3 regions of the Erysipelothrix rhusiopathiae genome follow, and region 2 is predicted to be linked to each of the others. Evidence: predicted binding sites of a transcription regulator. Region 2 holds the regulator's gene; each other region holds the start of a gene.

Region 1 (11,007 bases), 740 kb from region 2:
GCAACAAGATGGGTAAGAAGAACTGTTTTACCGGTACCTGCATCACCATTAATTACATAACTTGTGGCTTCATTCAATTCTATTTCATTGATTAAATTCATCTGTTGCTCAGTTAATTCTTTGATGGGGCTATACTTAACTAAAACCTCACTTTTTAAAGTTTCAAGTGTCGGTGTTTTAACCCAACCTTTTCGGAATAAGTCTTCCCAGAATGGGATAATAACCTCCGATGCAACTTTCTCACGTGTGTTATATTCGTTTATACTATTTCCGCTTGTTTTGTTGATAATCTCATGATCATCAAAGTATATTTTTTGATTCTTAACGTTTGGGGAATCTGCCATGAAGTAGGTAATAAGTTGATTCTCAACATCATCTAAAGCAGAACCATGAAAATAGGAAGAAAACACTATAATTGCTTGATTGAATTGAGCATTATCAAATTTTTCTTCACTCCCGGAATAATGTTGGTTATTTCGTGTTAAAAAGTGTTTCGTTTGTCCAATATAGATTTGCTTAGTCTGTTTACTTTTATAGATATATACAACGTAACCATTTTCTAAAATATTTTTTTCTGGATTTCTTAGTGACTCAAAATTGAGAATGTCACCATTTTTGAGATCTAATTCTATATAGTTATATTTTGCCATTTTATTTTTCGTTGTCCAATTCATCGTACTTCTTTTTGTTACCAAAACTCTTTGATATTGGATACTTCTTCGCGTTTTTAGTAAGTTTTTCTGAAATAATCTCATCGATATCGAGATTCATATTGTCTGCCATCATATATGCATAAATTAACACGTCCGCGAGTTCTTCCTTAATTTCATTAACGAATTCTTTACCTTCGTCTGCTGTTTTCCATTGAAACAGTTCCAAAAGTTCACTTGCCTCTAACGAGATAGAAATAGCCAGGTCTTTTTCATTATGAAACTGTCGCCAATTTCGTTCATCTCTAAATTTATTAATTGCTACCATAGACTTATTCATAATACCCTCCCATAATTTGTTAAGTATACTAGATAAATTATAACAAATAATTCTGATTTAAATGCATTATTTGTAAATCATAAAGTACATTACTAAATGGAATTCGTACGATGAAGCTTTGAAACGAATCAAGACCTTGAAAAATGAGTCTATTCACTACTTTGAAAATGCTTAAATAAAAGCTTCGGTTTCTTGCTATTTATTGCATTGATTGATTAATGACCATTTATCCGAGCATAAAACAGAGAAATATGATAGTGTAGATTGTAGAAGTTTATAACTATGAGGGGAAAGCACATGACTAAATATTATTATAGACAAACAGTAACACATGAGGGGCTTAATAAACACAGAATCATTAAGGCACCAAACAGACGTGAGTTAAAAAATAGAGTTGCACTGTTAGAGAACCAATGGGACGAAGAGTGGAGACGAAAACAAGAGGTTGCCTCTCGGAGATTAATGAATGAACAAGTTCGAGAGGAACATGCATATAATCAAGAAGAAGCCATTGCACTAACGTATGAGGCAGAAGAAAAACAAAAAATGCTGGAATCAATACTGGAAAATGATTTTCTTTTTGGAGGATTTGATTGGGATACATTAAAAAATTTTGAGAATTTTGATGTTCAGAAACCTGTGAAACCACAAAAGCCAGAACCAGAACCAAAACCAGAACGAAGTGATTTTAAATATAATAAAAAACTCGGTTTCATAAAATTATTAAGTAAAGATAATCGTGAGCGAAATCAAAATGAAAATTTAGAACTCTTCAATGCTGATGTTGAAAAATGGTCGCAATTCGTAGAAAATGAGGAGCAACGATACCAGTCGAAAGTTGCTTTATATGAGGGCCTTGTTGAAAAATGGAAGCATGATAAGCTAAACTATGATAACGAAAGAGAATTAGAAAACAAAAACATAGACTTATTAAGAGAAAAATTTTCTGAGGGAAACCAGGAAAGTATTGAGGTATACTTCCAATCAATTATTGATGAGCTAATTTTCCCAGTCGAATATTCTCGTGATAGTTTCGTAGAATATAATGTGGAAGGAAATTATTTAATTGTAGATTTAAAACTCCCGACTATCGAAGATCTACCAACCATTAAAGAAGTTAAATATATTAAATCGCGTAAAGAATTTAAAGAAGTAGCTTTTTCAAAGACGTATATTGATAAACTATACGAAAAAGTGATTTATAGTTTAGTTCTTGTTGTTTTTAAAAAAATATTTATTTCCGATAACAGATATAATTATGTAGAGAGTGTCATTATTAATGGATTTATAGAGACGGTTGATCTATCAACTGGATTAAATCATTCGCCTTTCATCTTGTCTACAGAGGTAAAAAAATCTGATTTTGAAATCATTAATCTAGCAAACATTGATCCTAAGGAATGGTTCAGAAAAAACAAAGGGATATCTGCTACAAAATTAACTACGTTGACTCCAGTAGCTCCAATAGCGCGAATCAATAGAGAGGACGATCGATTTGTTGATGGCTATGAAATCATTAATACTATGGATGATGATACAAATTTAGCGAGTTTAGACTGGATGGATTTCGAAAATCTAATTCGTGAATTATTTGAGAAAGAGTTTAACAGTAATGGTGGCGAAGTCAAAATTACACAAGCAAGCAGGGATGGTGGCGTTGATGCTGTCGCATTTGATCCAGATCCTCTAAAAGGTGGAAAAATAATTATTCAAGCGAAGCGATATACTAATGTAGTGGGGGTTTCAGCCGTTCGAGATTTATATGGGACGCTCTTAAATGAGGGGGCCAATAAAGGCATCTTAGTCACGACTTCGAATTATGGTGCAGATTCATATGGATTTGCCAAAGATAAACCGATCACTTTAATTAATGGCTCAGAGTTATTATATATGTTGCAAAAGCACGGTCATAAAGTAAAAATTGATCTAGAAGAAGCAAGAAAACTGATGAAGTAATATAAAAAAGTTGATATCTTGATGTAGCCGTAAATCTAGCAATCACCTAAAAAATCAAAGTGGATATCTACGGTTAAGATTGAATTATTCGGTGATAGTGTTTATTGAAACTCTCTATATTGATGCTTATAATTGAGATACAAAAGCAGGGGGAGAATTCATGACTGAAAAAAAATCAATTTCATTTCTTTTAATATTTCTAGGTTTTGCTCTTGCAGGTTTAGGAGGAAGTACCTTAGGTAGCTTTATTATTACAGATGTTATTTTTTACAGAGTCTTAAATATACAAGGTAATTTAGGAACGGTAGATCTAGTTGCGAGAATTAGTTTGATAGTTGTTGGCTTCTTAATTTCAGGGATTGGCGTTTTATTATTCAGAAAATCAAACAAGAATTAGTGCCAATCTAACACATTTTAACAATTAGAGCTACTTCAGATGTAATTTATAGTAGGTCAATTTAGATTGATAAAAAAGAACTATCCCACGGAACTAGGTCAGTTCCCAATTCAGGAGATAGTTCTTTTTAGTCGTTAGACCTTCAAATTCTCGATAAAGCAATCAACCGTCTCACTCAGTAAATCATCAAAGATATAATACTTGTATTCAAAGTCCTCATCTAAATCATGAATCAGTAATTCAATTCTACCAATGTATTCAGGATCGACAACTCTCTATTAATACTCTATGAGGAGTATAACTTTATTAACTTCGCCAAATTTGATAAAAACAAGATCACTGTCCAAAGAAACAATATTATCCTTGAGATAAGGAATCTGCTAAATTTCATAATTTTGTTCTTTTACCGTTTTCCTCGGAAAAGGACGATTAAATCCTCGTTAGCTATTTCTTTTTTTTATTCTCAAACTTCATAGCATTTACCTCATTTTAAAATTTCTAACATAAGATACCCTCTAGTACTGACCACTGATGATAGATACCATTTCAAATTATTGATTTTATAGGAAGTCTATGGATGAAGAAAGGAAGCCTTTTATGGGCTTCCTTTTGATTTGTTAATACATTGGCGGCATTTCAGGAGTGATTTGTTTCTCTTCAACTGACGATGCAACTGCAGCTTCTGTTGTTAGGAAGAGGGATGCAATCGATGCAGCGTTGAGCAGTGCATTGCGTGTTACGCGTGTAGGATCAAGGATTCCTGATTCTTGTAGGTTTTCCCATTGTCCTGATTTTGCGTTAAATCCAATATTCACCTCTGATTCAAGTTGTTTTGTAACGATTTCGTCTCCATCAAATCCGGCATTTTCAGCTATTTGCCAGAGTGGTTTTAGGATTGATTCAAAGACGGTTTTAATACCTCTATTTTCGTCTTGATTTTCTGAACTTAGGTTATCTTTTAGATCCGTGTAGGCACGAGCAAGGGCATATCCACCACCAAGCACGACACCTTCTGCAACCGCAGCTTTGGTTGCGTTGAGTGCATCTTCAATGCGTAGTTTTTTCTCTTTCATTTCGGATTCAGTTGCTGCTCCAACTTTTATGACAGCAACACCATTTGTAAGTTTCGCAAGACGTTCTTCAAGTTTTTTCTTATCAAAGTCGCTGCTTACATTGTTTATTTGAGAACGAATTTCGCTTGCACGTTCTTCAATGGACTCTTTGGTTCCTGCTCCACCAATTAAGGTTGTTTCGTCCTTGCGGATGACTACTTTAGAAGCCGTTCCAAGCTGATCGATTTCAGTTTCTTTGATGTTCATTCCAAGTTCTTTACTGATGAATGTAGCGCCTGTTGCAATCGCAATGTCCTCAAGCATCATTTTTTGATTATCTCCAAATCCTGGTGCTTTTGTTGCTGCTACATTGAAGGTTCCACGGAGTTTATTGACTACAAGTGTTGAGACAACATCATTGTCAATATCTTCAGCAATAATAAAGAATGGTTTATTTTGTTGAACAATTTGTTCTAAGAGGGGAAGAATTTCTTGGATTGTTGAGATTTTATGATCTGTAACCAAGATATAAGGGTTCTCCATCTCAATTTCCATGGTCTCACGATCTGAAACCATATAAGGTGAAATATAACCTTTGTCATATTGAAGTCCTTCCACAACTTCTAATTCAGTCTCAAATGTATTGGATTCATCTACTGTAATGACACCATCATTTCCAACTTTCTTCATTGCTTCCGCAATAATTGTACCGATTTCTTCGCTACCAGCACTGATTGAGGCAACGTTTGCGATATCGCTGCTCGTCTCTATTTTACTGCTGTTTTCAAGCAGGTAGTCAGCAATTACCCGCGATGCTTTTTCAATACCAAGACGCATTAATACGGGATTTGCGCCACGATCAACATGCACTAATCCTTTATGAATCATTTCTTGTGCAAGTAATGTAGCGGTTGTTGTTCCATCTCCAGATACATCATTGGTCTTATTGGACACCTCATAAAGTAGCTTTGCCCCCATGTTTTCAAAAGGGTTTTTAAGTTCAATTTCTTTAGCGATGGTAACACCGTCATTAGTGATAAGCGGTGAACCAAAACTACGTTCTAAAACAACATTACGTCCCTTAGGACCAAGTGTTACACTTACCGCATTAGCAAGTGTATCCATTCCTTTTAAGAGTAAATCTCTTGAGTTTTGTCCATAACGTACATCTTTAGCCATTATTTATCATCCTCCACAATTGCAAGTACATCTTTCATGTCGATAATTAAATAATCTTTGTTTTGATAAGTTACATCTGTTGTTGCATATTTTTTATAGATGACACAATCCCCAACCTTTACATCAATGGGAAGTGTATTACCTTCTTTATCTTTCGTTCCATTACCTACAGCAACAACGCGTGCCATAGAAGGCTTCTCTTTGGATTCCGGCAATAAGATTCCGCTTGCAGTAGCGGACTCTGCAAGAATCTCTTCTAACAAAATGCGGTCATACAATGGTTTAATCATGATGCGTTTCCTCCTTTATTTCGACCTCTGGCACTCTCTTTGTATGAGTGCCAACACCTATATTCTAGGATTGACTTCAAATTTTGTCAATCCCTTTTTGTTTGAAAATGCTTATAAAATACAGAGTAATCAATGAAGACTACAATCTAGTCATTTTGTCTTGAATAATTGATCACAGAGAATAAAATCAAGGTGAAAGGGGGGATATTTTGCGACGAAGCATAAAGAAAACAGTACCGATAATGCTGTTATTTGGACTGATGATCCTAGGCGCACAGTTAACCGCACTTGCCAAAGTAGGTTGGGAAAATGTAGGTTGGTCAGGCGCAAATTTTTTATCGAAGGCATGTAACTCAAAAACTACCGTTTTTGATGAAGCTAAATATTCATATATGTCAGCGACAGCAAAAATAGGATCAAAGCAAACTAAAAAACAAGCTTATCGTCCAAGTCCATATACATCGGTTCATGCAGTTGCTTTTTCAGGATATAACGAAACCTGCTATACCTGGGGTAATGCATATTAATCGATGGAACTCCCTAATAAACTAGGGAGTTATTATAAGGGGTGTTAAATATGAATAAAAAAAAATTATTGACAATTTATCATGTGCTTTTATCACTGTATATGATTGTATGTACTTCGTTCTTTTTCAATCAATATTGTGATATAGCGAAAAATAATGTTTCCAACTTATCGAATCTCATTTATTTCATCAAGGATAATCTGTTCTTATTGGTTTTATTTTCGATTGTATTCGTTTCAATCGTCTTGAATCTCTTTTATGTATCAGAATATTGGATTTTTGTATCTAAAGAAATACTCGAAATTAAGCGTATTGTTGGTTTTACCTACTCAGAAATACTACGCTCTTTCACCTTAGATTATATGGTGCAACTCGTCGCAACGTTTCTCTTCTCATCACTACTGTCAGTTCCTTTTTTGAACTATTTTAAATTGCCGATTGGAATGCCAATTATCATAGCGGGAACAATCATGATTCTTGTGATGGGATTGATCATCAATATTTTATTTTGGAGATGTTTAAGGGCATATAGGAAAAATAAAAGTGTTGGTCTTAATATCACCAAGAAAGTGGGTTTAGTATTTCAATTTTCAACCTCTTTGATGTTGTTGTTTGTATCGCTCATTCTTTTTGAGGATTTAAACCGGCAAGTATCACCTTATAAAAACTATGCTCAATTAGATTCGGCTTGGTCCGTGTCTGCTAAGTATCCGGAATCTCTTCAAGAAACCATGAAAATAGAACAAAATCCCGAGCTCTATCGTGGTGATATCCTCAATAAACTCGCTACCACCTACGAAAAATACCACGATCATATGATTGTGTTCTATCTTGATTCCCATTCATCAAATATACTTGGAAATCTTATATTCCTAAATGAAACGGCCTTAAAACTTAATAACATAAATACAGAATCCGTGAAACGGTATCAGAATACCGATACGATACCAATCATTACAAGTGACTCCCAATACAGTGTGGGGGACCAAATTCATTCAGAAGGGTTAAATTATGTCATTGCGGAAGTTGTGGAAAAGCCATTTACATTCCTTGGTCCTAGCGACTATACAGAACTCTCATCAAAGGACTACCAAATTGCGTATTTCGATATCTCAAACATTAATCAACATCTCCAATTAACCAACAGTAATTTTATTGATGAACTCTTTTTTATGAATCTTTCAGAAGATGAGGTGGAACACATTAGGAATGATTTAAATGAACCGACATTTAAGTACCAAGTATCATCGATTAAAAGCATTCAAGAAGGATTCTATCATCAGAAAATGTTGATGTTGGCGAGTTATTTAGGCGTGGGAATGATTAATATGATTTTTAGCTTATTTGGCTTGATTTGCGCGGTGTTTGTAGATATTCATTATCGCTCTCTAGATTTTGCTTTATATCAAGTTGTGGGATACTCGAAACAATATCTTATCCGTTCATATCTAAAATCGATATTTTGCCTTATCTTTATATCGACGTTAATTGGAATTGAAACGATGCACATTACCCTCGATTTAACGTGGACTGTGCTTGGCATTGGTATTTCAATCTTAATCGTACTTGTTGCGCTATTAAGTCAATTTATCACAAAACGCATTAACGCAATTCAAATTTTAAATATTATTGGAGGAGAAAATGTCTGATACAATATATACCATTAAATCACTTTCAAAAACGTATGGAGATCATGACGCGAAGGTACATGCTTTAAACAATGTAAATGTCGAGATTAAACGCGGCGATTTTGTTGCCGTAACGGGATTATCCGGTTCAGGAAAAACGACATTTCTCAATACCCTTGCTGGTTTAATTGAAGATGCACAGGGAAGTGTCTTGTTTGAAGGGAAGAATATCCTTGATTGGAATGATGCTTTACGTGCTAACTATCGCAATAAATCCATTGGATACATTATGCAAAACTTTGGTTTAATTCCAACGATGACGGTGATTCAAAATGTATTACTGCCCGTAAAACGAATTCGAAAAGAACATCAAGAAAAAGCGCTTCAATTACTTGAAATGTTAAATATCAAAGATAAAAAGAATGCATATCCACACCAACTGTCAGGGGGACAAAAACAACGCGTCGCTATCGCAAGAGCACTGATTCAAAGTCCTAAGGTTATCCTTGCAGATGAACCTACAGGCGCATTGGATGTTGAGAATGCGCACATGATTATGCGTATCCTTAAAGATATTCATGAACAAGGCGTCACCATCATTCTTGTTACCCATGCTCAATCACTTGCAGTTACATGTCCAACCCAACTTATATTTCAAGATGGTTATCTCAAAGAAGTCCTTAAAACGTAAAAAGCCAAGTTTCCTTGGCTTTTTTCATTTAAAACATACCTTTAATGGTTCCTTCGGTTGCCGCTTTCACTGCGACACCTAAAAGTGTTTCAAGGTAACGCAACGGATTCTTGGATGCAATAAAAGCCTCACTCTCGGGTGTCGCGTAATAGTAAGCAATCTGATCATGATAGACAACGGAAATTAAATTGGCTTTAAGAAGTTGCTGGATGTAAACATCAAACTCTTGTTGACTAAGATGATAAAGCTGAGGTAGGACATGATATCGATCCATACAACCTCTTACAATACTTACGTAAATGGCAGAAGTGTTTTTAGCACGTGCTTTTGTATAAGGTGGTCGTGCTGCATCCGGAATTATCCATGTTTGTTTCGGCTTATCAAAATAGGCACCTGGAATAAGACCATCTTGAATCCAAGCCAGAATGGTTTCTTCGTGTTTAATCTTAAAATTTTTTTGAAATGTACGGATATTCATAACATCCCCCTTAATCGCTTTTCTTAAGCATAACATATCGTTAAACAAGACAAATAAAATTTTATTGAAATCGTCTCGGATTGTAGGGTAAATGGTTTACGCGTATAATCAAAGATGAAGCGAGGTTCTTATGAAAACATACATTGCATTATTACGAGGTATTAATGTTGGCGGGAAGCATAAAGTTCCGATGGCTGACTTGAAACAGATTTTTGAATCACTGGGTTATACTTCCGTTAAAACGTACATAAACAGTGGGAATGTTATTTTTAAAAGTGAAAATGAAGCGTTAAAATCAATGCAAGAAGCATTAGAAGGAACCCTCAAAGATTTTTTTCAATTTGAAATTCCGCTTGTCATTATAACGCTTGAGCACCTAGAACAAGTTTTAAATGAAGCGCCTGCTTGGTGGGATAAGACCAATAAAGCTAATTATCATACTGCAATTTTTGTAATACCACCTGCAAAACTCGATGATATTATTGAAGTCATGGGTGAAGCGCATGTGGAATTTGAATCGGTTCAATCGGGACTCGATGTTATTTATTGGTCCGCAGACCTTCAAAACTATTCGAAATCCCGTTGGTCCAAAACTGCGAGTACTTCAATCAATAATTGTGTAACTCTTCGAACGGCCAATACCGTTTACAAGCTTTTAGAACTCTCCCAAAAGTTGAAGGATTAGAAAGTTGTTGCAAACCATTCGCAATTAGAATAAAATAAGTGCGAAAGGAGTATGCTATGAATCAATACGAAATCTTAAAAAAACAATTGGATTTAAATCCTGATTTTAATGAGCGGTATCAAGCACTTTCATCCGCACTTCAAAAGGAGTACCAAGAATTTGTGGGCCGACTTTTGGAAGGGAACCTTGCTGATGAAGCATGGTTATCATGTTCGCAATCACTTTACGATTGTGACTTAATAAATGCCTCTTGTAAGGCATGCTATCCAATATCGGGTCAGAAAACCGCTTTTAAAGTTTCAATACCCGGTGTTGAAGAGGTCTACGCAATGTGTGCATTTGATGCCATGTGCTTTTTATCTCTGAAGGATTCAGAAATTATTTGTCTTGATGGCACCAGAATCACACGTGAAAACCTCCAAGACGTCCCACTGAAGGTTTGGGTTCCAAATGCGAAGTCCGGTTGCTGTGTTGCCTCTAAATCGTGCAGTTCAATCAAATTCATTGCTAAAGATGACGTTCCATGTAGTGGTGGCGTGAGTTATACATTACCGGAGGCATTTGTATTGTCTGTCCAACTTTTTGATTATGCACTGGATGTAATTAAAGCGAAGATCTCAGTTTCATGAGATCTTTTTTTTACCACTCGTACAAATGAACTACTCAATTGAATTGTTTCTACGTATTATTTAAAAAGTAGTGTATAAAATTTTTAGGGGTTTTATATGTTTATAGCGTATTAAGTAATATTCTAAGGGGGGAAACAGATGTATCATATTGCAGTTGTTCATGAGTGTGAAGATGTTAGGCACCGGTTTTTCCAAAGACTCTTACTGATAAAAAAACGCCATAGCATTAAGGAGTGTTTCTTATACACAAAATTTGAAGATCTTCAAAAAGATCCATTATGTTCAAGGATTGATATTCTAATCATCAGTGTAATGATACCCGATCAATTAGGAATCGAATGCATCCATGCGCTTGAACGCTTAAATCCAAAGCTTATCGTAATTTTTATATCGTCACTTGATGATGTAATGCATACGGCTTATGGAACCAATATTTATGGATCAATGTTTCAAGAAAATTTAGAATCAACTTTAGAGGAAACATTACGCGCTGCGATTTTAAAGA
Region 2 (11,007 bases):
GTTCACCCTTACCGGAAACACGTAATTGTTGTCCAGTAACGATTCCCGCAGGAATTTTAATATCGACTTCGACACGTTTGGTATTAAATCCTTTACCATGACATTCACCACAGCGTTTTGTAATTGTTTTACCTGAACCACCACAGTCCGGACATGTTGCTTGAGATTGGAAAACTCCAAAAGGTGTACGTTGTTGCGTAACCGTTTGACCCGTTCCACCACAACGTGAACATGTCTTGATATCATCTTTGCTGTGTGCACCCGACCCATGACACGATGTACATTCTTCATCTACATTTAAAGTCACGGATTTGTTTGCACCAAACACAGCTTCCATAAAGTCAATTCGCATACTCATAAAGCGATCTTGACCCTTCATAGGTCCATTAGGATTACGACGCTGACCGCCGCCTCCGCCGCCGAAGAATGAACTAAAGATATCTCCGAAATCATCAAAGCCACCACTAAAGCCGCCACCAAAACCGCCTGCTCCCTGATCAAAGGCTGCATGGCCGTATTGATCATAGCTCGCACGTTTTTGAGAATCACTTAGGACTTCGTAAGCTTCTTGGACTTCTTTAAACTTAGCTTCAGCATCATCCTCTTTGTTGATATCAGGATGATACTTTTTAGCTAATTGGCGATAGGCTTTCTTAATTTCTGCATCTGTGGCAGATTTACTTACTCCAAGTATTTCATAAAAATCTCTTTTATCTGCCATATCTACCTCCGAAAGTTTTTAAACTAGTTTTTTTCTTCAAATTCAGCGTCAACTACAGTTTCATCATTTGATGAAGCATCTGCTTCAGGTTGACCAGCTTGTTGCTCATACATTGCTTGTGACATTGCTTGAGCTGCTTGTTCTAATTGTTCAAGTTTTTCTTTTAATGTTTCAAAATCATTGTTGTCCATTGCTGCTTGCAATTCATCACGTAATTTTGTTACTTCTTCTTTTTGAGCATCATCCACAGGTGAATCTTCACTTGCTAATGATTCATCGATTTGATGGATGAATTGTTCTGCACGGTTTTTAAGTTCTGCTTCTTCTTTTAAACGTAAATCTTCTGAAGCATTTTCTTCCGCTTCACGAACCATACGTTCAATTTCTTCATCACTTAATCCTGAACTGTTTGAAATTGTAATAGATTGTTTTTTGTTTGTTCCTTTATCCATTGCCGAAACATTTACGATACCATTTACGTCAATATCAAATGTAACTTCAATTTGAGGAATACCACGTTTTGCAGGTGCAATACCATCTAATTTAAATAAACCAAGTGATTTATTATCCTTAGCCATTGGACGTTCACCTTGTAATACGTTAATGTCTACAGCAGGTTGATTATCTGCTGCTGTTGAGAATACTTGTGATTTTGATGTAGGGATTGTTGTGTTACGTTCAATAAGAACAGTCATCACACCACCCATTGTTTCAATACCTAATGATAATGGTGTAACGTCAAGAAGCAATACATCTTTAACATCTCCAGAAATAACACCACCTTGAATTGCGGCACCCATTGCAACAACTTCATCAGGGTTTACAGATTTATTAGGTTCTTTTCCTAATTCATTTTTAACTGCTTCAACAACTGCAGGAATACGTGTTGATCCACCAACAAGTAATACTTGATGAATATCATTTTTTGTAAGTCCAGCATCTTTTAATGCTTGACGAACTGGAACCATTGTACGTTCAACAAGGCTCTTTGTCATTTCTTCAAATTTAGCACGTGATAATGTTGTTTCCAAGTGTAATGGACCATTTTCACCTGCTGAGATAAATGGTAATGAAATTGAAGCATTTACAGTTGAAGATAAATCTTTTTTCGCTTTTTCTGCTGCTTCTTTTAGACGTTGCATTGCCATCTTGTCGGATGATAAATCAATTCCGTTTTCTTTTTTGAAAATATCTACTAAATAATCAACAACAATGTGGTCAAAATCATCTCCACCTAATTTGTTGTCACCAGCTGTTGATAATACTTCAAAAGTACCATCTGCTAATTCAAGAATCGAAACGTCAAATGTACCACCACCAAGGTCAAATACAAGAACTTTTTCTTCTTTATCTGTCTTATCAATTCCAAATGCAAGCGCAGCTGCAGTTGGTTCGTTAATAATACGTTCTACTTCTAATCCAGCAATCTTACCAGCATCTTTTGTAGCTTGACGTTGTGCATCATTAAAGTATGCAGGAACTGTGATTACAGCTTTTGTAACTTTTTCACCGAGGTAATCTTCTGCATAGCTCTTCATATAACCTAAGATCATTGCTGAGATTTCTTCTGGTGTATAATCTTTGCCTTCAAGTGTAACTTTTTCGCCTGTACCAATTAAACGTTTAACAGATACTGCTGAGTTAGGGTTTGTAACAACTTGACGCTTTGCAGCATCCCCAACAATACGTTCACCATTTTTAAAACTTACAACAGAAGGTGTTGTACGATTTCCTTCTGGGTTTGTAATTACTTTTGCTTCTCCACCGTCCATTACGGAAACAGCTGAGTTTGTTGTTCCTAAATCAATACCAATAACTTTACTCATAATATATATCCTCCTATAGACTCACTTTTACTAAACTCGCACGTAGAATGCGATCTTTTAACATATATCCTTTTTGGAATTCTTCAATCACGATATTGGATTCTACTCCCTCTTTTTCCTCAGTCATCATCGCTTGATGAATATTTGGATCAAAAGGTTGATTTAATGCATTAATCGGTTCCACACCTTCCGCTTTAAGGGATGCCATCAATTGATCATAAATCATTTGTACACCTTCTCTTAACGCTTCATCCGTTGTCTCTTGTTTTAATGCACGCTCCAAATTATCTAACACAGGCAATACATCTGCCGCAAAACCTTGAATTCGGTATTTACGCAGTTGATCATGCTCACGTTGCAGACGTTTTTTTAAGTTTTCTGTATCTGCTAACATTTTAAAATAGTCGTTTTTTAACGTTTCAATTTCTTTTCGTAAGGCTTCATTCTCATCAATTGCTTCATCTGTTTCAGAAGCCTCGTTCTCTGAGTTTGAAGTTTCAAGTTCTTCGCTGTCTGTTGCTTCAACTTCTTGTTCTAATTGAACTTCTTCGTTGAATTCTTCAGCGGTTTTATTCATCTTGCTCATCATTGCCACCTTTCCCATACACCGTTTCGATCATCTCCGAAACATAATCCATTAACGAGACAACGCGACTGTATTCCATTCGGCTTGGTCCCACAATCATTAACTTATGTTCATGATTATCGAGTAGATTAAACGAACTGGATACAACGGCCATATCATCAACCCAAACAATTTCACTTTGATCGCCTTTTTTAAGACTTAGGTGATTTTGTCCTGTGGATAAGTTACGCCACATTTCACTGTTTTCGAGCATATCCATCATTTCACGAAGTTTCTCTATGTTTGAGAATTCTGGCTGGTATAACATATTGCGTTCACCACTTAAATAGACTTCGTCCTGAGCAAATTTAACAAATGCTCCCACAAACGCCTCAAAGAGTACCTCATACTTTTCGATCCGTTTCGATAAGATGGGTCTTAAACTCTCCATTTTATCTACAACTTCCGATAGTGCTGTACCTTTTAATCGTTCATTTAATATTGAAGTACACGCCTCGAGGTCATTCACATCCACTTTACTATCAAAATTAAAGATTCGATGCTCCGCATGCCCTGATTCTGTTACGAACACGGCCATTGCATTAAATTCACTCAATGGAATTAACTGGACACTTTTCAGTGTTTCATTCATTGCACTGGGCCCTAATACAACCGTAGTGAGATTCGTCATTTGCGATAAGATATCACAGCTTTGACGAATTGCTTCATCAATACCGAGTCGTCGATCGGAGAAGATTTGTGCAATTGCGGTTTCAATACCGTAATTCTCTTCTTCATCCATAAGGTGTTCTACATAGAATCGATACCCCTTTGTTGAAGGGATACGTCCACTGGACGTATGTGTCTTTTCCAGTAGTCCTATTTTTTCTAAATCTGACATCTCATTTCGTATTGTCGCAGACGAGTATGATAAGTTATATTTATCGATTAACGTCTTTGAACCCACAGGTTCAGCTGTGTTAATAAATTCTTTAACAATCGCCTTAAATATTTCTATTTTTCGTGGCGTCAACATATTAATCTCGCCTCCTAAACACTCTATTCTTTGTGTCTAGTATTATTCTACACCACGAGTTTAGCACTGTCAACCTTTAAGTGCTAAAAAATAAAAAAGGACTTATTTGTCCTTTTTGTAGTATCGTACTTTACTAATTCCATAATCTTTAACACAATCTAACGAATAACCATCAATCTCATCAGGTAAGTCGTAATTTTTATCCGTCTCACAAATTATCAACCCACCATCTACGACCAAATCACGCTTGATTATCAACTTTATGATTTCAAGTGTTTGCGCGTAGCGATAAGGTGGATCAAGGAAAACAAATTCAAAGGAACCGGATACCGTTTCCAATAACTTCATCGAATCACCTTTTTTGAGTTGAATGCGCGATTCAAGACCAAATGTTTTTGTATTATCCTGGATAACACTAAAAGCTCGTACATCTTTTTCAAAAACTACTGCGCGCTCGATACCGCGACTAATTGATTCAATTGCCATCGCACCCGATCCACCAAATACATCTAACATTGCCCCTTCATTAAAGAAAGGTCCAATTCGATTAAAAATTGCGGCACGAACCTTATCCGTTGTAGGCCGTGTCGTATCTCCTTTTAATGTTTTGATGGGTCTTGATCCAAATCTTCCTGCTACAACTCTCATTACACTACCTCTGTTAACCGTTTTAAATTTTCTTTACGTTTTGTTTCTTCTTGTTTAATCCGTAATTGGTCTTTACGTTTTACATTAATAATACCCATTTCATATCGGGAAATTACATTTTGTGTTAGACCAATGGCAATCATGATTGCCATACGACTGGATCCCCCCTTAGAAATAAAGAGAAGCGGTACTCCTGTTAGAGGAATCAGTGCCGTAATACCTCCTATATTAAAGATAAAGTGAATCATAATATAAGCAACAGTCCCCATTAAAATAACTTTATCGGATTCTTTTTTAACTTTAAATGAATATTTAACCAGTTGGAATAGCATCGTTCCATATCCAATTAGAATCACCGAGAACCCAATCATCCCCAATTCTTCAATTGTTATAGCAAGAATAAAATCCGTATGAGCTTCTGGAAGATAACCATATTTGATTAAACTATTCCCATAACCCATTCCAAAAAGACCACCTTTAAACATCGCAACCATTCCATTAAAGATTTGATATCCACTTCCATAACGATCCAAGAATGGATTCGAGGATGTTTTAAATCGTCCAATCATATAAGGCGGAATGTTTAATTTTTCAATGAGACTAATTCCGAACGAAGAATCCAGAAAGATCAGTCCTATGATTCCTACACCTGCAAGAATAAACATTACTTTTTGTAATCGTGTTAGTTTGTCATGTGATGGTATTAAAACACAGATATATGCAACACCAATAATAACAACCGCTGACCCAAGGTCATGCTGCGCTTTCACAACAAATACGAAAATCGCAAGAATAATAAAGAATGGCTTTTTAACCATATCAAATGTGCTAGCACTTGTTCGTTTATTACGATCTGCAAGAAATGTTGCGATCGTAAGGATTCCAAAAATCTTAGCAAACTCACTAGGTTGTATGGTCATTACTTTAAGATTAATCCAAGCTTTCGCTCCATTAATTGCAGGGAAAACAAGCGTAATTCCCAACATACCAACCATTAAAAGTAATATTTTCGCATAATTTTTTCTAAAATAATTAAGTGAAAATCTTCGAGCGACCATAACCATCATAATATAGGATACAATCACAAAAACGAGCTCCTTAACCCCAACCAAGACTAGTGACTTCGGCGTACTTCCGGATGTCATGCTTCCTGAGATAACCATAAGGACCCCAAAGATATTTAATATTAATGCTGCTGCATGGATTGGGCGGTTATAGCCCATTGGCATTTTAAGTGATATTTTTCTTTTCTTCATGGCTTTATTCTATCATAGATATAATGAAAAATAAGCGAAAGCCTTTCAAAAAGAGTAAAAATACGATAAACTATGCATAAAGAGTTTGAATAGACCCACATATAATTCATACTTAAATATTATAATATATGGCATATATATTATTTATTTTTATCATGGAATAGAGGAATTTTAAATGCACGATATAAATATGGACACAATTGTCCTAGATCCAAACCCAGTTCTGCGTGAAAAATGCGAACCGGTGTCTTTTCCTTTGTCGGAAGAAGACCGTAATACACTTGAAAATATGTTGCAATATGTTCGTGATTCAAGAGATCCTGAACTCGCTGAAAAGTATAATTTGCAACCTGCAAACGGAATTGCTGCACCTCAAATTGGTGTTGCGAAACAAATGACAGCACTTGTTGTTGATCTTGAAGATAAACATGGAAATGTAAAAACGGTTGAATATGCTTTAGTTAATCCTAAAATAGTTTCAAATTCGGTAAAGCAATGTGCACTCAGTTATGGTGAAGGTTGCTTATCCATTCGTAAGGATTACCCAGGACTTGTTCGTCGTAGCCAACGCATTAAAGTTTTAGCATACGATATGATAACAGACCAACGTATTGAGATTGTCGCAAAAGACATCTTAGCAATTGTTTTACAACATGAAATTGATCATTTAAATGGTGTACTCTTTTACGATCATATTGATTCAAAAGACCCATGGATGGCTGAAAAAGGACTTAAAATCATAGAATAGGAGATTATATGGACGAAAAAAATATGAAATTAAGAAAAACCGATACCCTAGTCTATGCTTTAGGTGGCTTGGGCGAAGTCGGTAAGAATATGTACTGTATTGAACATGATGATGAAATTATCATTATTGACTGCGGGGTAATGTTCCCCGAAGAGAACTTATTGGGTGTTGATTATGTCATTCAAGACTATGCTCACTTAATTCGTAATCAAAAGAAAGTTAAAGCCCTCGTTATTACACACGGACACGAAGACCACATTGGTGGTATTCCTTTCTTGCTCCAAAAAGTGAACGTACCTCAGATTTACGCACCGCAATTTGCGAAAGCTCAAATTGAACGTAAACTTGAAGAACGAAAAATAAGAACAAAACACAAAATTCAAGAAATCGATTCAAAATCTACAATTAAAACAAAACATTTTGTTATTGGATTCTTTAATGTTGTTCACTCGATTCCCGATGCACTTGGGGTTCTTGTTAATACACCAAATGGACGCATTGTCTCAACAGGAGACTTTAAATTTGATTTAACGCCTGTTGGAAATAATCCAGATTACCAAATTATGTCTTATATGGGTGAAATTGGCGTTACGCTTTTAATGAGTGATTCTACCAATGCAGAAGTTAGTGGCTTTTCCATCAGTGAAAAAGAAGTTGGACGTGAAATTAAACGAATTTTCAACAAGACAGAAGGTCGTATCATCATTGCTACCTTTGCTTCAAACGTTTATCGTGTTCAGCAAATTATCGAGGCTGCTATTGCGGATGGTCGTAAGATTGCAATCTTTGGTCGTTCGATGGATAACGTTGTTAATATCGCACGTAAACTCGGTCATATTGATGCAGCTGACAAACACTTTGTTAATGCTCATCAATTAAATAAACTTCCTGCTGATCAATCTTGTATTATCTGTACAGGAAGCCAAGGGGAACCCTTGGCTGCGTTAAGTCGTATTGCAAATGGAACACACCGCCAAATCAGCATTATGCCTGGTGATACGGTCGTATTCTCATCAAGCCCAATTCCTGGAAATGCTACCAGTGTTTCCCATGTTGTAAACCAATTGACTCGTGCCGGTGCAAATGTCCTAACAAACTCACCGCTCAACTCAATTCATACAACAGGTCATGCTTCAAAAGAAGAACAAACACTGATGCTTCAATTAATCAAACCGAAATTCTTTATGCCAATGCATGGAGAATACAAGATGCTTAAAGCACATCGTCAAACAGCAATTGAGACGGGTGTTGACCCAGATAACATCTTTATTTGCTCAAACGGTGATGTTGTTGCACTACGTGATGGTGTTGCATTCATGAGTGATACCCGAATTCAAGCCGATGACATTTATGTTGATGGAAATGATTCGAGTGGATTATCGACTGCAGTGCTTAAAGATCGTAAGATTTTATCGGACAGTGGGCTGGTTTCAGTTGTAGTAACCATTGATTCACGTCAAAATAAAATTCTATGTAAACCAACTATTGTTACACGAGGATTTGTATTCATTAAAGAAAATCAAACATTACTTAAAGAAGCGGAACTTGTTGTTTATGAAGCACTTAAAAAACGTATGACAAAGAAAGTTACCTTTGGAGAAATTAAGAATACAATTCGTGGTTCTCTCGAGCCCTTCCTTTACAAACATACTCAACGTAACCCACTTGTTATTCCTGTAATCTTAAACCAAAAAACAGCGATGACACCGGTAAAAGTCGAAAATAAAAAAGAAAACTCAGGTCAAGAAACAAAACCTGTAAAAAAACAGAAGAAAAATAACAACAAACAAAATAATGAACCGAAACAACAAAAGGATGCTAAAAAACCAAAAACACCGAAAGCAACAAAACCTCAACAAGCTCGTGAAGCATGAGTAAAAAAAAGTTAGCGGTTTTACTGGGGTTGATTGCAATTGTGTCATCACTAATTTATTTTGAAATGACACATTTTGCACCTCAGCGTGTTAAGTTGCGTATTGAAACGGTGGAATCAACACGCATTCCTGCATCCTTCAACAATCTTTCAATTGGATTTCTATCCGATGTATACAGTCATGAAGAAAATCTTGATAAAGCACTTATAGAACTCGATTCATTTAAACCCGATATGATTATATTTGGTGGTAATTTATTTAAAGCTGCTCCTTCTGAGAAGGAACAAGCTGCAATGATTGAAAAATTAAGTAAAGTAAATGCGAAACTTGGTAAGTATGCAGTATTGGGTGAAAATGATATCCGTAAAGCAAATGAAGTGACGCAAGAAGTTTTAACACAAAGTGGATTTAAACTCATTTCAAATACAAAAATTGATGTTCACAACTTTACGACCGATTCGATTCAACTTGTTGGTATTGATGCGAACAATGATATTAACAAAGAAACTGAGTTCCCTTACCCTACAACATCAGAGGACCTCTTCAACATTACCATTGCAAACAATCCGGATAATGTGAAGGAATTTGATGATACGGAAGTGGATCTCATGCTTTCTGGGAAGACAATGGGTGGTTACATCCGATTACCACTTATTGGCTCGATCACAGAGTCTTCAGACTATATTAATAAACGTCAAACAGTTGACGAAACAACTTTAATTATCTCATCAGGAATAGGATTAAAAGAACCTGAAATGCGTCTTTTATCTAATCCTGATGTCATGATTGTTATTTTAAAAAGCCCCGAAGCATAGGGCTTTTTTTTGGAGGTATTATGAATCATAAAGAACGATCCCATCAATGGATGAAACAATTTCTCAATAAGGACTCAATTGTCGTGGATATGACCTGTGGTAATGGATATGATACGCATTTTCTAGCCAATCATGCCGGTCATGTTTACGCCATCGATATACAAGAAGAAGCAATCTTGAGTTCAAAACAATTAAACCAAAACTTTTCCAACATCACTTATATCCACTCCGATCACAGTCGTGTTAATTTCGAAGAAAAAGCACCCTTTACAGGTGCTATATACAATCTTGGTTACTTACCTCGAAGTGATAAGTCGATCATTACAACGTCACATACAACGGTCTCATCACTTAAAAACATCTTTCCCTTACTTACAGACTTTTTAGTAATTGCTTGCTACTTAAAGCATGAAGGTGGTTACGAAGAATATGAAGCAGTTCGTGATTACATTATATCGACAAACATGCCCTATGAGACCTTGGAATACGAAACGCCTCTTAGTCCCGTAACGTTTCTTGTTGATCTACGAAATAACGCATCATAAACCGTTCCCGCGCATGAACCAGCTCATTGACGCCATCTTGTGGTTTATCCAAAATGTCTAACCACACATTTGGTAGTTTCCATTCAATCGAATCAAACAATTGTAATTCAAGACATGTTCGAGCATAACATGTCTTTTTTGCGAGCTTACAAACAAAATAATTATGGACTGTAGTAAGTTCTAATCGATGGTATGCGTCCACAACACTTGCGAGATAGGAAATTGAATCCACCTCATATCCAAGTTCTTCTTGTATTTCGCGATGAACTGCTTGAATCATTGACTCACCAACTTCAATACCACCACCGGGTGATTCATAATGATTTCGCTTACCAAATAAGTCTTGTCCTTTAATTAGAATCATTGCACACTGTCCAAATTCATTCAGCACAAAACAACGAACGGTATTACGAACATTACAGATATTAGCCGCTTCAAATTGATCATCATCGAAGTATTTAATTATCATTATAAAACCTCCTGGTCATATAAAAAAAGACGCACGCTGCGCCTTTCAATGAAGTTGTTGAATCACACAAATATCTTGGGTGGGGGGGTAAAGAATATTTGGTGTTCAACCGGTCATCACTGACCATGTACAATAATACGCTCTTGGTCATTTATTGTCAAGGATAAAACCAAAAATTAAATTTTTATTAAGATTTACTTTGCTAACAAAGTAACAAGTGCTTAGAAAGCTTAAAAAAGAGGGTTTCCCCTCTTTGTTATTAGTGTTTATGACGTCGTTTTAGAGCCAATCCTAATCCTAACATTACGATACCACCGTATAGGCTTGTATTTGAAACACCGGTTTTAGGAAGTTCTTTTGTTTTATCTTTTTGAGATATAACACCCTCAGTCCCACCTTTATTCAATGCTTCAGAAGGATTTGTTTCAGGTTTCACTTCTGGTTTTTCTTCCGGTTTCACTTCTGGTTTTTCTTCCGGTTTCACTTCTGGTTTTTCTTCTGGTT
Region 3 (11,007 bases), 110 kb from region 2:
CGTGTGTATAGGACTTCGAATCTCTGTTTTCAAGGTATTGACCGTAAACAATATCATTTTCGTAATCTTCTACATATAGACTTTCCAATACGGCTTCTTGTTCATGGTGAATGTCCGCAGCATTAAATGCATGCGGTTCTTCCATGAGTACAATGGATAATAATTGAAGCAAGTGATTTTGAAACATGTCTTTTAAAGCACCTGTATGATCGTAGTAATTACCACGATTTTCAACCCCAACCGTTTCTGCCGCACTAATTTGTATATTGTTGATGGACGCTCCATTCCAACTATCCGCAAAGATCATATTAGAAAAACGAATGGTAAAGATGTTTTGAACCATTTCTTTCGCAACATAGTGATCAATACGGAAAATACGATCTTCGTCAAAAATATGCGTTAAGGTATTATTGATATCGATTGCGGATTTTAAATCATTACCAAAGGGTTTTTCAATAATAACTTTACTATTGGAAACCAGTTGATGCCGATCGAGTTGTGTTGCAATTGTTTCAAAGAAAGAAGGCGCAACTGCGAAGTAGTAAAGGATTTGTGCTTGTGGATCAAGTGTCTCAAAGTATGTCTTAAGACGTGGATACCCTTCATCTTCGGTAAATGTCATTTTAAAATACGATACGTATTCGAGGAAGACATCCAGAATCTCCTCTTTCACATCAAAACGTGCTTGTTCTCGAAGCCAAGGCTTTACCAAATCATGGTATGCCGCTGTCGTTAACTCTTGTCGACCAATCACAACAAGATGAAACGAATCAGGTAGGCTCTTTGTTTCAAGAAGGTTATAGAATGCAGGTAACAATTTTCGGTAGGTTAGGTCACCTGTACCTCCGAAAATTGCGACGATATGATTATTTGGCTTCATTACTGGGATTCCATTCGTGGTGGAAACTGCCTTGTTTATCAACACGTTCAAAAGTATGAGCACCAAACAAGTCACGTTGTGCTTGAATTAAGTTTGCATTTGAACGGCCGTTACGGTAAGCATCGAAATAACTGATTGCATTTGTAAAGGCTGGAACACTGATTCCGGATTGAATGGCAAGACCACACACATCACGTAAACTACCTTGATAGTCTAGAAGACTTTCTTTAAAAGATGCATCCAACATTAAGTTCTGCAATTCAGGATTTAAGGTATATGCATCCGTAATACGGTTTAAGAATTTCGCACGAATAATACATCCTTCGCGGAATACTTTCGCAATTGCACCAAAGTCTAAGTCCCATCCATATTCAATGGAAGCATTTTTCATCAAGTCAAAACCTTGTGCATAGGCAATAATCTTACTTGCATACAAGGCTTGACGAACTTGTTCGATAAATTCTTCCCGATCGTTTAGTTGTATATGAGGTGCTTCATAGTTAAGAATTTCTTGTGCTTGAACACGCTCTTGTTTTTTAGCGGATATAAAACGAGCAAAAACAGCAGAAGCAAGTAGGGATGCATCCGTTCCGGTGTTTAATGCTTCCTCAGCGGTCCATTTACCCGTTCCTTTTTGAGCAGCTGTATCTAAAATAACATCCACCATATGCTTACCGGTATCCGGATCAATCTCACCAAAGATTTGTGCTGTAATTTCGATTAAGAAACTATCAAGTTCACCTTGATTCCAATCGCTAAAGATTTGCTCAAGCTCTTCATTTGAAAAACCACCAACATGTTTTAAAATTGAATAACTTTCCGCAATCAACTGCATATCTGCATATTCAATTCCATTATGTACCATCTTGACATAATGTCCGGCACCATTTTCACCAATATAAGTACAGCATGGTTCGCCTTGTGCTTTAGCGGAAACATCTTCTAAAATATTTGAAACAAATTTATAAGCGTCTTTACTTCCACCTGGCATAATAGCAGGTCCAAAACGAGCACCTTCTTCACCACCAGAAATACCTACACCTAAATAACGGAATCCAAGGGCTTCAATTTCTTGTGTACGACGAATGGTATCTTTAAAATTAGAATTACCACCATCCATAATGATGTCACCCTTGTTAAGGAGTGGAATTAAATTTTCAATTACTTTATCGACAGCAGGTCCCGCTTTAACCATAAGGATGATCTTACGAGGTGCTTCGAGTGAAGTCACAAAATCTTCTAAGCTTTCGAAAAGACTTAAATTTTCGTGTGGGTTTTCTTGAATTACTTTTTGACCAACAGCATATGTACGATTATAAATCGATACATTATACCCGTGATCAGCCATATTAAGGGCTAGGTTTGACCCCATGACTGCAAGTCCAATAACACCTATATCATTTTTTTTCATAATTACCTCCAAAGTCTATAACTATTGTACAAAAATCTAAGCTAATAAACTAGCCTTATAACTTAGACCAACAAGAAAAAAAACGAGTGAGACTCGTTTTTTAAATTTATTTAGCTTTTCCTTGGTTTGCGACTGCTTCCATTTTAGCTTTAAGTGCTTCTTGGTCACCGAGGTAGTATTTGTTTACAACATTAAAGTCGTTATCAAATTCATAAACCAAAGGAACTCCTGTAGGGATGTTTACCTTCATGATTTCTTCATCACTCATATTGTCAAAATATTTAACAAGTGAACGTAATGAGTTACCATGAGCAACAATAAGAACACGTTTTCCATCTAACATTTGAGGTTTAATTGTTTCTTCAAAATAAGGAACAGCACGTTCAATTGTTTCTTTTAAGGATTCGTGTAATGGTAAGATATCTTTATCTTCTACATTACGGTATGCTTCCATGTTACGTGGAGCACGTTCGTCAGTAGGATCTAATTCTGGAGGTTTAACGTCAAATGAACGTCTCCAAATAAGAACTTGGTCTTCACCATATTTCGCAGCTGTTTCAGCTTTATCTAAACCTTGTAACGCACCGTAGTGACGTTCGTTAAGTCTCCAATCTTTAACGATTGGTAACCATGTACGTTCCATTTCATTTAAAATATTGTCCATAGTGTGGATTGCACGTTTTAAGTATGAAGTATAAACGATATCGAAATCGTAACCTTCTTCTTTAAGCATACGTCCACCAAGTTTAGCTTCTTCTACACCTTTTTCTGAAAGTTCTACATCAGCCCATCCAGTAAAGAGGTTCTTTTCGTTCCATTCACTTTCACCGTGACGAACTACAACTAATTTCATCATAATCAATTCCTCCTAGTTCTTTAATCATTTTACACCATTCCTTTTCTAAAATCTACATTATCCAGACTAGTTCACAAACTTGAAAATTACACAATCATCTTTAGAGCATATGGTTTGAATTAACATAGTCAGCAACTATATAATATAATTCGTAAAACATAGTGACTCAGGAGGTAAATGTCATGACTAAGATTTTTGAAGATTTAGAACTTAGACGTTCTCGATATGGATTATCAAAGGAAGCAGTTTTAACCGAAGAGGAAGTAATTGAATTGGTAGAAGCATCAGTTCAACATACACCATCAGCATTTAATGCTCAAACACAACGCGCAGTCGTTTTATTTGGAAAACACAGTGATACATTTTGGGACTTAACACGTGAAGCATTACGTAAAGTAGCGCCTGAAGAAGGCTTTGAAAATACAGTTACGAAATTGGAAAGCTTCAAACAAGGTCAAGGAACAATTCTTTATTATATTGACACTGATGTTGTGAAAGGCTTACAAGATCAATTTGCACTTTATGCAGATAATTTCCCAATTTGGGCAGAACAAGAAAATGGAATGATGCAATTGGTAACATGGACCGCTTTAGCAGGTGCGGGAATCGGAGCTTCCGTACAACATTACAATCCCCTTGTGGATGCAAGTGCAGCTGAGGCTTTTGAAATTCCATCAAGTTGGAAATTAGTTGCGCAAATGCCATTTGGTAAAGCAATTGATGAAGTACAACCTAAAACACTTCAAGATGTAAAGGGTAAAGTAAAAGTTTTTAAATAAGTAAAAAAAAAACAATCAGATTGAGCTGATTGTTTTTTTTATTCTACTTTATAGATTTGAATCGTGTCATCGTCATCGAAGAAATGATAGGCTAAATCGGAAAACGATTCAGGATGGGCAAGTACGGCGGGGTACTTACCATTTTTAAATAAATAAATCGAGGTATGTCGAACCTTTTTAAGGAGACAATTATAGATATGGATGTAATGACATTTACGAATGCGTTGATCATCACGACATCCCGTTAAAAGAAGGGGAGCACGTAGGTTACTCAAATCATCGAAGTAGGGTGTATTCCCAAACTCTAAGATTGCATTGGTTTCATTAACCACTGTTGTATGCCATTTTTTTCCATGAATTCTTCGGAGGTTAAATTTTCCCGGTATACTGGAAAGTAACTTTCGACGTTCAAGCGCGAGAGATTCAAGAAATTGAGGGCTTGATGATTCACCTTGAAAGTTATCGGCAATGATTTTGTGGATGCGTCCAGGTTCTTTAAGAGCGATATTTACTGCAACAATCGCACCACCACTCATTCCCACTAACTTCACATCCCGATAATCTTTGATATGAATCAGTTCTAAGACTTGAGCAGCCTCATAAGCCCAAATATCAAGTGGGAATGTATCAATCTGCTCGGATTTCCCATAGCCTAAAAAATCAATCAGAACGACTTTAAAGTCATCTTTATATAAATCAATAATCGGTTTAAAAACATCAGATGATGATGCATTACCATGTAGGAAAATCAAGGGGTCTCCCATACCGAATTCTTCATAAAAGATCTCATGCCCCATAAACTTAAAATAAGACATTGTGTAACCTCCAAAATTACAATATGCACATTATAGCAAACTCTTATGAATAAAACACAAAGAATGATTAAGTTCTAATTTTTACTCCAAATAGATGTTTAAGAAAAAAGATAATAAGGATAAAAAAGACTGTGATAAAATAGAAAATGAAAGGAGGATTTTTAGGAATTTAAGCGCCTGGCTCATATAGAGCGACGAGGAAAGAGGAGAATCGAGACTTCGGCGGATGCCTCTTCGGTTATATGGAATCGTAAGATAAGGACAAATTGAACAAATCCCTTATCACCCATAATCTTAAATATAATAGGAGATATATAATATGTGTGGAATTGTAGGATATGTTGGCACGCGCAATGCTGTCGACGTTTTAACTGTGGGATTATCCCACTTGGAGTACCGAGGGTATGACTCGGTTGGTTTAGCGATTCAAGAAGGCAAAAAATTAATAACGTATAAAGAAAAAGGGAAAATAAAGAATCTGGAAAAGCAACTTGAAGCAGCTCGTGAAGGGGAGCCATCCTGTGGTATTGGCCACACGCGTTGGGCAACGCATGGTCGCGCCTCTAAAAATAACGCTCATCCACATGGCACGGAAAACGTTGTGTTGGTACATAATGGCATCATTGAGAATTATTTAGAAATAAAAGAAGAACTCTTGGCACTTGGTTACAGTTTTGAATCTGAAACAGATTCTGAAGTTGCCGCAAAGTATTTGGATTACCTTACAAAGCAATCAATTTCAAACCAAAAAGCCATTGAATTACTCTGTGACCGGATTCATGGTAGTTATGCTTTTGCGATTATGTTTTCAAACGAACACGATGTTCTTTATGGTATTCGTTACGGAAGTCCCTTGTGTCTAGGGATCGGAAAAGATGAAATGTTTCTTGGTTCGGATATGTCACCAATTTTGAGTTATACCAATGAGTATATACTTCTTGATGATCGTGAAATTGTCCGTCTTGAATCGGATTCGTTTGTGGTGTATCGATCTGATGGTATCGAAGTTAAAGATAAAGTAATTCATTTTGCGAATTGGAATCAAGAATCATCAGATCGCCAATTGTTTGAACATTTTATGTTGAAGGAAATTCATGAACAACCAGATGTTCTTGATCGAACATTAAGAACTTATACACAAGCTGATGATGAGGGTTCGTTAAACGTATCCTTACCCATCCCCTGTGATTTTTTTACAAACATTAAAACCATCCACATTATTGCATGTGGTACTGCACTTTATGCAGGATTATGCGCAAAGTATTGGATTGAAGCCGAAACGAATTACCGGGTCATGGTTCATACAGCGAGCGAGTTTCGCTATTATCCTTTAAAGCTCGATGACGATGACTGTGCATGGTTTATTTCGCAAAGTGGGGAAACCGCAGACAGTCTTGCGTGTTTACGTATGGTGTCGGAGCAAGGTATCAAAACACTTGGAATTGTGAACACGCAAGGATCTTCAATTGCCCGTGAAGTCGATGTGTGTGTATATACTTGTGCGGGATTTGAGAAGTCTGTAGCAAGTACTAAAGCATATACGGCACAGTTAGCCTTGCTTTATCTCATCACCTTAGTGTTGCAAGACACGAGTCATCCACATCAAGCACTTGTAAAGTTTCAAGAATGTGTCACCGCTCAACAAGCGCTCCTTGAACAAACCGATGCGATTGAGACATTAGCACGCAAGTTTATGGATGTCTCGGCTGTGTTTTTCTTAGGAAGAGGGCTTGACTATGCGACATCCGTTGAAGCTTCCCTCAAACTTAAAGAAGTTTCCTATGTTATGAGTGATGCTTATCCAGCAGGAGAGTTAAAACATGGTACGCTTGCCTTGATTGATCCGGATGTTCTTTCTGTTTTTACTTTAACGCAAATGAACACCAAAGAAAAAACACTCAGCAATGTGCAAGAAGTACAAGCAAGAGCGGGTAAGGTTCTCATCATAAGCAGTGACGCCGCCTTGTCAAACGCATATGACGAAGTACTTTTGATACCGAAGGTGGATGATGCCTTAATGCCTTTTATCAGTGTGATTGCACATCAGTTATTTGCATATTATAGTGCGAATATTAGAGATTGTGATATTGATTGCCCGCGAAATCTTGCGAAATCGGTTACGGTAGAATAAAAAAACGTATCTTCGGATACGTTTTTTTTATTTATCGTTTAATTAGAAATACACTCAGTTTTTATTTCACAAGCGCAAGGGCACCCATTGGATCCCATGGTTCAAGTTCAATGACTTGATCACTTTCTAGCGCTTCAAGATAATCTTTAGGTACATATTTCTTATCCACCATAACTTGGTAGTTGTATTCATCAAACCATTCATCCGTCATGGTGTAATAGCCTTTACGTGCATTACGATCAGTTCCCCAACTGTTTTCAACGTTCCAACGTGTTGGTTTTCCATTCTCATCTAAATTAACGCCCACAAATACCATTGCATGCGTCATCAAACTATCACCATAATCAAGACGACCGGCTTTATCAAGATTTAATTCAGTGTTTAAAACACCTTTGAAATCAAAGGCATCTTTAGCCATAATACCGTTATCGCGATCATGCATTTGTCCAACATCACATCCAAACCATACAGGTTTTCCATCTTGAAGTTGGGCAATCGCAGCTTCTTTTAAGATATGGCTGGGAGCATTCACATATTTAATTGGATCGGCTTCTTTTACCGTACCTAAATATTTAACGGTAAATGCTTTTCCATAAGGCTTATCTTTAGTAGGGGCATTAATGATACTTACTTTATCCTTAAGGTTCCAACCTACATACTGATTCATAAAATCAACCGGTGTAATGGTATCGATTTTTTTGTAATTACCATCTTTATCATGGTATTCATAACTGAATGATTCAGGTGGTGTTCCAAGACATAAACATAGAATATGATAAATTTCATATAACATTTCATCTTTACTACGTGGGTTTTCGGATTCGCGTAGTTCATAAGCAAATTCGCGAAGTTTTGATGTGATGATCTTGTTCATAAATGCGGAATTTGAACTGTGGAAAGTTTCAGGCATTGCTTCTTTAGGCACAACACCGTATTTTTCTAAGATTCCTTTAAACATATCCCATTGACCACCATCTTGAATGGGGCCGGATAGAAGGTGTTGAATCAAACGTCCATCGGTTGGTTCTTCTTTTGTCTCAAGAATACTTTCGAGGAAGTAATTTGCTTTTTCAAGTTTATCCCAAAAGAATGGATAGGTTTCTGAAAATTCAAAGGAATCAACATTAAGACATCCAAGGACATCGGCGCGCATTGTGTTAAGCGATGCGAACATCCAGCAACGTCCACTTGCCTTTTGATTTGTAATTTGACCTGTTTTTGCCTGAACAGAGAAGGCATCAGGATAGCGTGATGATAATGAATGATCCACAGCGATGTCGTGAATTCCACTGTGTGTTACTGCGTTTTCGAGCGTACGAGCCGCTTTATTATTTTGATATTCCGATTTAAATTCGGATAACAATGATTTTGAAATAGTCATTATAGGACCTCCTGTATTTAATTAGGGTCACCTAATTTAATTGGTATTATACGCCTGTATAATAAGGGTGTCAAGAAAGGTTAGCCTAATTGTCATTCATTAGCACTCTTGTATTGACAGTGCTAATTAATGTGATATACTAAAGGTGTAATAGCACTCTATGTGGGCGAGTGCTAAAATAGGAGGTAATTATATGAAACAAACAGTAAGACCGACAACACTTTTAGAAAGCTTGTTTGGTGATGATTTTATGAATAACGCAGGTTATGGAACCGGTGTTGATATCTATCGTGAAGAAGGAAGTTATTTCGTAGAAATTGAAATGCCAGGATTTGAAAAGGAAGATATTGATATTGAATTTAGTGGTGATATCTTATCCATTCAAGCAACGCGTCGCGAATCAGAAGAAAAAGACGAAAAAAATTACTTCTATCGATCACGCAATCAAAAAAACATTAAACGTCAAATTCGCTTTGCGGAAGTTGATGCGAACGCAATTGATGCAAGCTACCAACAAGGTGTACTCCAAATTACACTTCCAACAAAAGTTGAAGAACACAACTCCAGTAAGATTCGTGTTCAGTAGAAAAGAGGAGAAATCCTCTTTTTTTGATTTGTTAATTTTTGGTGAACAATGCTCACCTTTGAACGAAGGGTGTTATAATTTAAGTGGAGTTGATGCAAATGATCGAATTATCAAAAAATATTGAAATTGTTATGATGGAGCTTACCAACCGTGGATTTGAAGTTTTTGTTGTTGGTGGTTTTGTTCGTGATGCTTTAATGGGACATCGATCCTTTGATATAGACTTATGTACCAATGCCTTACCGGAACAACTTTTAAAAATTTATAAAAAATATTCAATTGAATCAAATGGACATGATTACGGCATTAAGTTTATGTCGGGTGAAGAACATTTTGAAATTTCAACAATGCGGCTTGAAGGGGATTATGAGGATGGAAGACGTCCATCACGCGTAGAATTTATTAATCATCTTTTCGATGATTCAAAGCGTCGTGATTTCACGGTTAACGCTCTTTATTATCATCCACGTCATGGACTCATAGATTACTATGATGGCGTTAAGGATTTACAAAACCACACACTCCGTGTTATTGGGGATCCTAAAGTTCGTTTTAAAGAGGATGTTTTACGTATTGCGCGTCTTTATCGCTTTAAATCGGAGCTCGGTTTTGACATTGATGCGGAAACACTCTATGTGGTGCAAACACAGATAGAGTCACTCCAACGTTTAAAACTAGTACAAATATATCCAGAACTTTCACGTTATTTGCTGGGTCCATATTTTTTAGAGACAAGCCTTCTTTGTCCTGAATTTTTAATGACACTCTTTCCACCGCTCAAGGAAACACTTGGGTTTGATCAGCATAATCCATTCCATGAATACTCGCTTTACGAGCATACCATTCGTACAATGCAAGGAATTCCAAATCGTGTTGATTTGAAATTGGTTGCGTTGTTTCATGATTTAGGCAAAAGTAACGTGCAAACTGTAGATGATCAAGGTATTGCACACTATCCGGGTCATGCGCAAGCAAGCTGTATTATAGCGCGTCCTTTTTTTGAAGCATTGCAATTCTCAATAAAGAAGATCGCGTACTTAGAGAAATTGATTCTTGAACATGATTTAAAATTACAACCGGTATCCGCGCAACTCCAACAACTCATCCGAGTTCATGGAATTGAGTGGGTTGAGGACTTAATGGCAGTAAAGCGTGCTGATAACTTAGCTAAAGGTTCGCGAGCACAGTATCAGCTACAACGATGTACGCATATAAGTCAAATTATCCAAGAAATTAGAGATCAAAAACGTCCTACATCCATTCGTGATCTTGTGATCACGGCGTCGGACTTAAAAAAATTAGGTATTGAAGGAAAAACAATTAATAAGTATTTAAATATGTGCTTGGATCGTGTTATTGAAGGAACGCTTCCAAATACGCATGAATCACTGTTGAATTGTATTAAGGAGGTAAATGAAGAATGAGTTATATTGAAGTTAAAGATATTACAAAAGTATACAAAGTTGGAAACGTTGAAATCTCAGCATGTGCAGGGGTGGATTTTTCAATTAATAAAGGTGAGTTCATCGTCATTGTTGGACCATCGGGAGCAGGTAAAACAACTGTAATGAATATTATTGGTGGTATGGATACCCCCACTTCTGGAAGTGTTACCATCGATGGTAAGGCAATTACGGGTATGAGTGATTGCGAAATGACGGCTTATCGACGTGATGATGTCGGTTTTGTTTTCCAATCGTATAACTTAATTCCAAATCTTACCGCTTTGGAGAATGTGGAACTAGCGACCCAAATATGTAAAGATGCTAAGAATCCTCAAATAATTTTAGAACAAGTGGGTCTTGATAAACGTATGGGGAATTTTCCAGCGCAAATGTCAGGTGGCGAACAACAACGTGTCGCGATTGCACGGGCAATAGCCAAGAATCCAAAGTTATTACTTTGTGATGAACCTACAGGAGCATTGGATACTGAAACCGGTCAACAAGTACTTCGTGTGCTTCGTGATTGCTCCGATATCTATAATATGACGGTTGTGATTATTACCCATAATCAAACCATTACACAAATTGCAGACCGTGTTATTGAAATTAAAAACGGTAAAGTTGAACGAAATTGGGCTAATGACCATGTGAAGTCGGTGGATGACATCTCATGGTAAAAGATATCCTACGCGAAATTAAGGCCAAATGGTTTCAGTTTGTTGC

Evidence for each region. Region 2 encodes HrcA, which represses chaperone genes, less so after heat shock. Its sites were predicted from a motif close to TTTTAGCACTNNNNNNNNNNNAGTGCTAAAA; they were not measured.
Region 1: a site for HrcA is predicted at 5,890-5,920, ahead of EL194_RS02620 (co-chaperone GroES). Genes of this name have one in related genera too.
Region 3: a site for HrcA is predicted at 8,351-8,381, ahead of EL194_RS05780 (Hsp20/alpha crystallin family protein). Genes of this name have one in related genera too.

What each region holds. Positions count from the first base shown of each region.
Region 1 is NZ_LR134439.1:543,250-554,256, forward strand. Features, by position in the region: gene EL194_RS02595 (DUF2075 domain-containing protein) at 1-674, opposite strand, end outside; gene EL194_RS02600 (nucleotide pyrophosphohydrolase) at 652-990, opposite strand; gene EL194_RS02605 (restriction endonuclease) at 1,288-2,946, shown strand; gene EL194_RS02610 (hypothetical protein) at 3,107-3,343, shown strand; gene groL (chaperonin GroEL) at 3,961-5,574, opposite strand; gene EL194_RS02620 (co-chaperone GroES) at 5,574-5,864, opposite strand; gene EL194_RS02625 (hypothetical protein) at 6,074-6,391, shown strand; gene EL194_RS02630 (hypothetical protein) at 6,442-8,040, shown strand; gene EL194_RS02635 (ABC transporter ATP-binding protein) at 8,033-8,710, shown strand; gene EL194_RS02640 (hypothetical protein) at 8,739-9,188, opposite strand; gene EL194_RS02645 (DUF1697 domain-containing protein) at 9,319-9,873, shown strand; gene EL194_RS02650 (alkylmercury lyase) at 9,930-10,502, shown strand; gene EL194_RS02655 (LytR/AlgR family response regulator transcription factor) at 10,641-11,007, shown strand, end outside.
Region 2 is NZ_LR134439.1:1,283,958-1,294,964, reverse strand. Features, by position in the region: gene dnaJ (molecular chaperone DnaJ) at 1-721, opposite strand, end outside; gene dnaK (molecular chaperone DnaK) at 745-2,547, opposite strand; gene grpE (nucleotide exchange factor GrpE) at 2,561-3,133, opposite strand; gene hrcA (heat-inducible transcriptional repressor HrcA) at 3,117-4,148, opposite strand; gene rsmD (16S rRNA (guanine(966)-N(2))-methyltransferase RsmD) at 4,251-4,796, opposite strand; gene EL194_RS06295 (FtsW/RodA/SpoVE family cell cycle protein) at 4,796-6,052, opposite strand; gene def (peptide deformylase) at 6,228-6,800, shown strand; gene rnjA (ribonuclease J1) at 6,809-8,674, shown strand; gene EL194_RS06280 (metallophosphoesterase) at 8,671-9,489, shown strand; gene mnmM (tRNA 5-(aminomethyl)-2-thiouridylate-methyltransferase MnmM) at 9,510-10,034, shown strand; gene EL194_RS06270 (NUDIX hydrolase) at 9,988-10,503, opposite strand; gene EL194_RS06265 (endo-beta-N-acetylglucosaminidase) at 10,763-11,007, opposite strand, start outside.
Region 3 is NZ_LR134439.1:1,176,168-1,187,174, forward strand. Features, by position in the region: gene zwf (glucose-6-phosphate dehydrogenase) at 1-880, opposite strand, end outside; gene gndA (NADP-dependent phosphogluconate dehydrogenase) at 867-2,291, opposite strand; gene gpmA (2,3-diphosphoglycerate-dependent phosphoglycerate mutase) at 2,398-3,147, opposite strand; gene EL194_RS05760 (nitroreductase family protein) at 3,330-3,926, shown strand; gene EL194_RS05765 (alpha/beta fold hydrolase) at 3,965-4,741, opposite strand; gene glmS (glutamine--fructose-6-phosphate transaminase (isomerizing)) at 5,061-6,872, shown strand; gene EL194_RS05775 (C1 family peptidase) at 6,934-8,253, opposite strand; gene EL194_RS05780 (Hsp20/alpha crystallin family protein) at 8,447-8,839, shown strand; gene EL194_RS05785 (CCA tRNA nucleotidyltransferase) at 8,938-10,263, shown strand; gene EL194_RS05790 (ABC transporter ATP-binding protein) at 10,260-10,961, shown strand; gene EL194_RS05795 (ABC transporter permease) at 10,955-11,007, shown strand, end outside.